4 regions of the Roseateles amylovorans genome follow, and region 2 is predicted to be linked to each of the others. Evidence: riboswitches for the same ligand, from Rfam matches in the RefSeq annotation. Region 2 holds a riboswitch; each other region holds the start of a gene.

Region 1 (2,194 bases), 2.1 Mb from region 2:
TTCCGCATTGCCTGGAGGCCTGGGTGTTCGATAACCCCCGTGCGGGCCACACACCCGGCGCGCTCAGCTTCACGAGCAAGCGGCTTGCCGAGGGCCGTCATGTCATCGTCTGCCTGCCGCGCAACAACGGCATTGAGTGGGCGGAGGTGTTCGCTCCGCAGCCGCTCGTGTTCGATTTGTACGCTGAGGCGCTCGCTGCCACGGCATCCGCCGCGCGCGGACTGGCGGGATCGGTCGCAGGCTGAGCGATCGCTGACGCGCAGTGCGGTGGCACCGCACGCCGAGTCGGATCGCCGTGATACCTTCGGTCGCATGAGTACGAATTTTTCCGACGACGAGGTCACCATCATTCAGGAGCCGCGGCTGTGGCGTGATGAGCGCTGGACGGCGCAGGTGATCAAGAACGAAGACGACGAGGGCTGGGCCGTGGCCATGACCCTGGTCGGCGAGTCCGAGCCTGCGCTGGTGGGCCCCTGGACCATGGGGCGCGACAAGAAGAACCCCAAGCCGCTGGATGCAGCCGCCTTTCACACGCTGGTGAAGACGGCCTCCGAAGTGCTGCGTCGCCATGAGCAGCAACTGCACGCGAAGCTGCACAAGAGCGTCAAGGTGGACACGCCGGCCGGGCGCATCCAGGTGCTGTTGGACATCGTCCCGGACGAGGACAACCCCTACGCCACGCTGAGCGCGCGCAACGAGCAGGGCGAGACCCTCGCCCAGGTGCGTGTGGCAGCCAGCTTCCGGTTGACCGACACCAGCGCGGCCGCGTGGGTGGAAGGCGAGTTTCAGCAGCCGCCCAGGTGATCGCGCGGGCCCGATTTCATTGGCCGATCGTCTCCTCGTAGAATCGCGCCCGGCCGCCGGCAGCAGGATTCGCTGAGCGGCCTCCCCACAGTCCAAGGTGCCTGGCCGCGATGCGGTCGGGTTAAACGGGAAACAGGTGCGCGTCCCACGACGCAAAGCCTGTGCTGCCCCCGCAACGGTCAGCGGTTGAAAGCGTGCTCAAGTCGGCTTCTATGCCGACAGCCACTGTGCCCCTCGGGCATGGGAAGGCGAGTGCGCCCTGTCGGATTGCCCTTGGCAGCCCGCAGACGCCGCGAGCCCGGATACCGGCCTTCGACTGCCTCGGAAGCCGCGGGGTGCGGCGCGCCGTCGACGCTGCGCGCTCGCGTGGTTTCGCCTGCGCGTGTCATTCCATCGGCTTCCTCCACCGAACAGGCCTGCGGGGACGCAGGCCGATGGAGAGCTTCGAATGACCCGCCCATCCCCTGTCACCCTGCCAGAGCGCCACCCCCTGCGAACGACCCATGGCCTGCGATGCAGTGCCGCCGCCGCGTTGCTGTGGTGCAGCGCGGGCGCCTGGGCCGCGCCCGACATCGTCGAGCCCGCCGCTGACGTGGTGGCCGCACCCGAACGAAAACTCGATGCGGTCGAAGTCCACGGCCGCCACTATGACAACGGCGTCGGCAGCACCGATGCCGCGTCGCAGGGCCGCATCCGCGCCGAGCTGCTCAAGAGCCGGCCTGCGTTGCGTCCTGGCGAGGTGCTGGAATTCGTGCCCGGCCTCATCGTGACCCAGCACAGCGGTGACGGCAAAGCCAACCAGTACTTCCTGCGCGGCTTCAATCTGGACCATGGCACTGACTTCGCCACCACGCTCGACGGCGTGCCGGTGAACATCCCCAGCAATGCGCATGGACAGGGGTACGCCGACCTGAACTTCCTGATCCCGGAGCTGGTTGATCGCATCGATTACCGCAAAGGGCCCTACTTCGCGCCCAACGGCAACTTTGCCGCGGCCGGCTCCGCCGACATGGTTTACCGGCGGGCCCTGGATGCGCCTTTTGTGGCGGTGACCCTGGGTGAGGGCGCTTATCGCCGTGGCGTGGTGGCCGGTTCCACCGAGCTCAGCGGCAGCCTGCAATTGCTGGGCGCCGCTGAGCTGATGCGCAACGATGGCCCTTGGTCGGTTCCCGAAGGCCTGGACCGTCGCAACCTGCTGCTGACCCTGTCGAACACCCGAGGCGTGGACCGCTGGCAACTCAGCCTGATCGACTACCGTGCCCACTGGACCTCGACCGACCAGGTGCCGCAGCGATTGATCGACGCCGGCACCTGGCAGGGGAGGCCCTTCGACCGCTTTGATGCGATCGACCCCACCGACGGAGGCCGCACCCGGCGCACCAGTCTGTCG
Region 2 (2,194 bases):
TTTTTTTCATTGCTGGAGCGGGCGACACCGGCTGCGCTCGCCGCAGGGCGAGGCGCCGGGCGCCGCTCGACCGCAAGCGGCTTACTTGTTCACCGCATCCTTCAGCGCCTTGCCGGCGGTGAACTTGGCGGCCTTGGACGCCGGGATTTCCAGCACTTCGCCGGTGGCCGGGTTCTTGCCGGTGCGGGCAGCGCGATCGCCGACCTTGAAGGTGCCGAAGCCCACCAGGGCGATCGAATCGCCGGCGGCCAGCGCCTCGGTGATGGTCTCCAGGGTCGCGTCCAGGGTGGAGGCGGCCACTGCGCGGGTCACGCCGCTCTTGGTGGCGATGCTTTCGATCAGTTCACTTTTGTTCATCAGATTTCCATCTAGGTATCAGGATCCCGTTGCCGGGGGTCGCGATTATGGGGCCGGACCGCAGAGGGCCCGGTTTCGAGGTGCGACGGCGCCAGCGTTCCGAAGAGCGGCTGTCGCGCCGGGCAGCGTCCGCGGCTTGGCAAGTCCGAGGCCCGGTGCCCTGAAGCACAGGCCGCAGGACAGGCATTGTCAGACCTGTCGTCCCCGGATCGATCGGGCCGGAGCCGGAACCGATCCGGGGCAGCGTCCGCCAGGCGCCCGGGCCCCGAACTGTAGACGCTCCGCGCCGCCCGAGGGCGTTCCCCGCCTGCTTCCGGTGCTGTCGGCCGGGCGCGACCCGCACAGCCGTGCCGTTTCCAGCGCTTGCGGCGTCCGTCCCCAATGGCCTTGAGCGCCTTGAAGTGCTAGGCAACCCGGCCGACAGGGCTGGCAAGCCCGCACGGGCGCCTCGGCGAACCCGATATGATCCGCGCCGTTGGTGCTCGCGCCCGGCCCTCCGCCGGCGCAGTTCAACGGGAATCAGGAAGGGTCGCGCCAGGCATGGCCTCGACCCCCACCTGAGCTGCCCCCGCAACGGTAAGCGGAAGGCGGGTGATGTGCGTCATCGCCTGCGGCACGTGTCTGAGACCACTGGACGATCCGTCCGGGAAGGCAACACGGGTTCATCTTCCGACAGCCCGGATACCGGCCAACAGGCGGACCGCCCGCGCCTTGGCGCGGCCAGGTCCTTGTCGCATGCGGCCGCGGGGAAGCGGCCGTCCTGCCGTTTGATGTACCGCCGTACCCATGTCCTCCTTCCATCTTCGCGCCACCGCGAACGCTGCCCTGCTCGTCCTGATCACGGCCCCTGCCCTGCCCACTGCCTTCGCGCAGACCCGCATCGATCCGGTGGTGGTCACCGGCACGCGTGAAGCGCAACCCCTGCGCGACGCCATCGCCGACGTGGTGCTGATCGACACCGCCACCCTGCGCGACAGCGGCACCGCCAGCCTGGCCGATGTGCTGCAGCGCTACGCCGGTGTCCAGTTGCTGCGCAACGGCGGACCCGGCCAGACGACCGGCTATTTCGTGCGTGGCGCCAGCAGCAACAGCACCGTGGTGTTGATCGACGGGGTTCGGGTCGGCTCGGCCACGCTGGGGCAGACCGCGCTGGAGGCGATGAGCCTGTCGCAGATCGACCGCATCGAAGTGCTGCGCGGTCCGGCGTCCGGCCTGTACGGCGCCGATGCGGTCGGCGGCGTGATCCAGGTCTTCACCAGGAAGGGCCAGGGCGCGTTCAATGTCACGGGCTATGCCGCCGTCGGCGAGGACCGCTCCCGTGAAGGCAGCTTCGGCCTCAGCGGCGCACAAGGCGGCTTCGACTATGCGGCCGGACTCAGTCGCGAGACCAGCCACGGCCGGACCGCCATCCGACCCAACGACCAGTTCGGCAACTACAACCCGGACAAGGACGGTTATGGCCGCACCGTCGGCAGCGCGCGCCTGGGCTTCACACCGGCCGAAGGCCACCATGTGGGTGTCTCCTTCATCCAGAGCAAACTGAATGCGCAGTACGACGGTGCCGATTACCGGCCGGACTTTAGCGTGGATCCGTCGGCGGACTTCCGCAACCGCCTGACCACGCGCACGGTCACCGCCGACTACCGGGGCCAGTTGTCGCTGCTCTGGACCACGCAGCTGCAAGTGGCCAAGAGCACCGACGATCTGTCCTCCGGCGGCCAACTCGTCGACCGTTTCAAGACCGATCGCGACCAGATCAGCTGGCAGAACACGCTGCGCTTCGCGCCGGGCCAGCAACTGCTGCTCGCCTATGAACACCTGCGCGAGAAGGCGCAGA
Region 3 (2,194 bases), 2.2 Mb from region 2:
CAGGCGAGGATCACGCCAGGAACCGATGCGGCGGACCGAAGGCCGGCATGCGAGGTCCGACGAGCGGCGCATGCGACAGGCCTCGGCAGGCCGAAGGGGCTGCAGGCGGGCACTGACGACGAGAGGACGAGACCAGTCCCCGCCGGCGACTTCATTCACAGACGGCGGGCCTGGTCGAGGGGCGCCGCCTGGACGAGCCTGGCGTGGCAATGGGGCCGGGCGAACCGGCCGGAGATGCCGGGGATGTAGAGACAAGCCCGGCGGCGTGAGACCTGCACCGCGACGTGATTCGAACGATCAGCGAGTAGTGCGAGGGCGATCAAGGGTCGGTGTGACACACCGTCTCATGGCGTCTTGATCGGCGAGAGAGGCGACACCTTAATCGCCATGCGGGCCTGGGGTCAACCCGAACGGGCGCATGACGCCCAACGAGGCCGCCACCACCCCACCTCGATGCGGTTAACATGCGCTCCGCCTTGGGTGCGTTCCGTCCTGCCGGACGAAACGTTAAACGGGAAACCGGTGACGCTGTGATCCACAGCCATTCCGGTGCAGCCCCCGCTGCTGTAAGCCAGACGACCCTGCAACCAGCCACTGTGATCCGTCACGGGAAGGCGCAGGGAAGGACGATGGCGAGCCAGAATACCGGCCCGATGGCGAGTGTCAGCACCATTCCCCGGGGCGAGGGAAGCCGCTGTCGGCGCCGCGTGGCCAGCTCCTGGCCGTCTCCGTGCTGATGTCGCGTCAATAGCCCTGTCGATTGGTGGTGAGTTCAACCATTCGACGGGAGGTATCGAATGCACATCATGGAGGGCTTCCTGCCTTTCACGCATGCGCTGGCATGGACGGCAGCGTCCGCGCCCTTTCTGGCCTGGGGCCTGCACTCGGTGAGCCGCACCCTGCGGTCGCATCCGGAGCAACGCATGCTCTTGGGCGTCAGCGCCGCCTTTGCGTTCCTGCTGTCCGCACTCAAACTGCCGTCGGTGACCGGCAGTTGCTCGCATCCGACCGGCGTCGGTCTGGGCGCCTTGCTGTTCGGTCCTGCGGCCATGGTGCCGGTCGGCTTCGTGGTGCTGCTGTTCCAGGCGCTGCTGCTCGCGCATGGCGGCCTGACCACGCTGGGCGCGAACGTGTTCTCAATGGCCATCGTCGGTCCCTTCGTCGCCTATGGCGTGTTCCGCCTGGGCTGCGCACTGGGTCTGACGCGCAGCATGGCGGTGTTCCTCGCAGCCTGCCTGGGCGATTTGTCCACCTATGTGACGACCTCCGTGCAACTGGCGCTGGCCTTCCCGGATCCGGTGGGCGGCGTGCTGCTGTCGTTCGAGAAATTCGGCGGCATCTTCGCGTTCACCCAGGTGCCGCTGGCCATCACCGAAGGGCTGCTGACGGTGCTCGTGGTCAATGCGATGGCGCAGTTCAATGCGAACGAACTCCGCCTGATGCCGGTGCTGGCCCATCCGCGGAGGACCACGCCATGAGCCGCCGCACCTGGCTGCTGCTGACCGCCGTGGTCCTGCTGACCGCCCTGCCGCTGATCTGGGTGGGATCGCCCCCCCCGGATGCCTCCGGCGCACCGGGCGAGCTGTTCCAAGGCGCCGATGCCCGCGCGCAGCAGGCCATCACCCAAATCGCACCGGATTACCAGCCGTGGTTCAGCCCGGTGCTGGAACCGTCCAGTGGCGAGATCGCATCGTTGCTGTTTGCCTTGCAGGCGGCCTTGGGCGCCGGCGTGATCGGCTATTGGCTCGGTGTGTCGAAAGCCCGTGCGGCGATGGCCCCCAAGGACGCGACGCCGCCCGACGCGCATGCCGTGCCAGCGCCGTCGTCGAACGACACACGGGCAGACCGCAGTGATCATTGAGCGGCTGGCGTATGCCAGCCCTTGGCGCGCGGTGGCCCCATCGGCCAAGGCGATCTTCGCCGGCGGTGCCATGGCGGCTGCCTGGCTGGCACCGTCGCCGTGGATGGCGGCGGGCTTGGCGGCGCTCGTGGCCACCGTCACCGTGGCGGGAGCACGCATTCCGCTGCGCGACTATCTGCGCGTGGCCATGGCGCCGATGGGCTTCCTGATGCTGTCCTGCCTGACGATGCTGGTGACCGTGAACCCGTCGCCGGGCGCGCCCACCTGGCGGCTGGCCACCGAGATGCTGCCCCAGGTGCTGATGATTGCCACCCGCGCGATGGCGCTGTGCGC
Region 4 (2,194 bases), 3.1 Mb from region 2:
GGATTGAAATCAACGCCCCATTCCGTCGCTCCGTCGGAGGGCAGGGCCACCGGCGTGCCGATTTTTTCGGTCTGCCCGGTGCCGGTATGGATGCGATAGAGCTGGCCGGTGCTTCCCAGGCCATACAACTGGCCGCGGGCCACCCGGTAGTCGATGCCCAGCAGGCGCTCGCCGGAGGACAGACCCTGCAGCGGCTTGGTCCACAGGACCTTTTGCGGCTGCCCCGCATTGAACTGGATCAGCTCATTGGCAGCGGTGACGGCCACCGCCACTTCCTTGGCTGGAGGACCGAGCGGCGCCTCCATCGTCGTCGAACAGGCCGACAGCACGGCCGCAATGCCGAGCAGCGGCCCCCGTGGCCACATGGGCAAGACTCGATTCGCCATAACCTCTCCCTGACAGCATGAGTGGGAACACGATCCTCGCGCTTGCGAATGCGCTTGTCACGTCCCTCACCCGTCCATCGCGTGCGTGCGGGGGAGGATGAGGAAAACTGCGCACTCTGCTTGGCCGCGCGCAGACTCCCCTAGAATCGCCGCCGCTGCACGGCCCTGTGTCGTCGGCAGATCATCAGTTGAAGGTGCCCGGCCGTCTCACGGCTGGGTTAAACGGGAAACAGGTGCGCATCCCTGCGATGCAAGGCCTGTGCTGCCCCCGCAACGGTCAGCGGTTCAAGAGTCCTCATGTCGGCGTCCGCACGTCGACGGTCACTGTGTCCCTCAGGGCATGGGAAGGCGAGGACTCGGTTCCGGGATGCGCCCACCGCATTCCGAAACACGCCGCGAGCCCGGATACCGGCCTGCAACTGCTCCGGAAGCCGCGGGGTGCGGTGCGCCGTCGGCGTCGCACGCCTGTGCGGCGTCGTCCGTGCTCGCCCCGTCGGCCTCCATTCACAGCAATGGCCTGCGGGGACGCGGGCCGATGGAGCCCACCCATGACCCGCCTCGCTCGTGGATTCACCACGACCATCCGCCGCGCCTGCGGCCACGGCCACACCGCACCCGCCCTTGCCCCCAGCCCGCTGGCCATCGCCTGCACGGTGGCTGGCCTGGGCCTGACCGGCCTGGCCAGCGCGCAGGATCCGCCAACCGTCATGGCGACGGCGACGGCGACGGCCACAGCCACAGCCACAGCCACAGCTACAGCCACAACCACAGCCACAACTACCGCCACCACGACAGCAGCGGTGGCCATCACGCCCGGGGCCGCCGGCTCCAGCACGCTGCCCGAGGTGCGCATCAGCGGCAAGACCGAGGCCAAGCCCACCCTCACCACGCCGACGACCGCCAGCCGCTTGGGCCTAACCCCGCTCGAGACCCCCGCGAGCATCGAGCTGCTGAGCGGCGACACGATCCGCGAACGCGGCGACCTCACCGTGCTGGAGGCGGCCAGCCGCGCCACCGGTCTCTCGATGTCCGCTGCGCCGGGCAACGGGGGCACGTCCATGGGCGCGCGCGGCTTCAATGGCCATGGCTCGGTGATGCAGCTGTTCGATGGCACCCGGCTCTACGTGGCGGCGGGCACGATCACCTTCCCCTTCGACCCCTGGTCCACCGATCGCATCGAGGTCCTGCGCGGCGCCGCCTCGGTGATCTATGGCGAAGGCGCCATCGGCGCGGCCATCAACCTGGTGCCCAAGAAGCCGACCCGCACGCCGATTCGGCAGGAAGCCCGCCTCGCGCTCGGGGCCGACCACACCCGCCAACTCGCCTACGGCAGCGGCGGCGCGCTCGATGAGCGCTGGTCCTACCGCGTGGACATCAGCCACCGCAAGACCGACGGTTTCATGGCCCGGGGCGATGCCGAAAGCCTGGCCGTCGGCGGCGCGCTGCGTCTGGACCTCTCACCCTCGCTCAACCTCACGCTGTCCCGGGACGAAGGCCATCAACAGCCGCAGACGTATTTCGGCGTGCCGCTGATCAACGGTCGGCTGGACGATCGCACCAGGCACCAGAACTACAACGCCGAGGATGCCGCGATCAAGTACCGCGACCGTTGGACCCGGCTGGACGCCCAATGGACACCGACCGACACGGTGCAGCTGCGCAACCAGCTCTATCACCTCGACAGCCGCAGGCATTGGCGTAATGCCGAGAGCTACACCTGGGACGCGGCCACCGGCCAAGTGAAGCAGAGCAGCTTCCTGGAAATCGGCCATGTGCAGGAGCAGCTGGGCAATCGCAGCGATCTGCGG

What was found. Region 2 has a riboswitch for cobalamin ahead of N4261_RS12975 (TonB-dependent receptor domain-containing protein). Riboswitches for the same ligand answer to the same signal wherever they lie in the genome.
Region 1: another riboswitch for cobalamin. It lies ahead of N4261_RS21655 (TonB-dependent receptor); the one in region 2 lies ahead of N4261_RS12975 (TonB-dependent receptor domain-containing protein).
Region 3: another riboswitch for cobalamin. It lies ahead of N4261_RS03990 (energy-coupling factor ABC transporter permease); the one in region 2 lies ahead of N4261_RS12975 (TonB-dependent receptor domain-containing protein).
Region 4: another riboswitch for cobalamin. It lies ahead of N4261_RS25485 (TonB-dependent receptor); the one in region 2 lies ahead of N4261_RS12975 (TonB-dependent receptor domain-containing protein).

The regions. Positions count from the first base shown of each region.
Region 1 is NZ_CP104562.2:5,233,913-5,236,106, reverse strand. It holds gene N4261_RS21665 (hypothetical protein) at 1-245, shown strand, start outside; gene N4261_RS21660 (hypothetical protein) at 313-804, shown strand; cobalamin riboswitch at 883-1,132, shown strand; gene N4261_RS21655 (TonB-dependent receptor) at 1,253-2,194, shown strand, end outside.
Region 2 is NZ_CP104562.2:3,095,207-3,097,400, reverse strand. It holds gene N4261_RS12980 (HU family DNA-binding protein) at 82-357, opposite strand; cobalamin riboswitch at 817-1,063, shown strand; gene N4261_RS12975 (TonB-dependent receptor domain-containing protein) at 1,144-2,194, shown strand, end outside.
Region 3 is NZ_CP104562.2:899,112-901,305, reverse strand. It holds cobalamin riboswitch at 462-668, shown strand; gene N4261_RS03990 (energy-coupling factor ABC transporter permease) at 798-1,478, shown strand; gene N4261_RS03985 (energy-coupling factor ABC transporter substrate-binding protein) at 1,475-1,861, shown strand; gene cbiQ (cobalt ECF transporter T component CbiQ) at 1,851-2,194, shown strand, end outside.
Region 4 is NZ_CP104562.2:6,164,585-6,166,778, forward strand. It holds gene N4261_RS25480 (DUF4394 domain-containing protein) at 1-365, opposite strand, end outside; cobalamin riboswitch at 562-817, shown strand; gene N4261_RS25485 (TonB-dependent receptor) at 935-2,194, shown strand, end outside.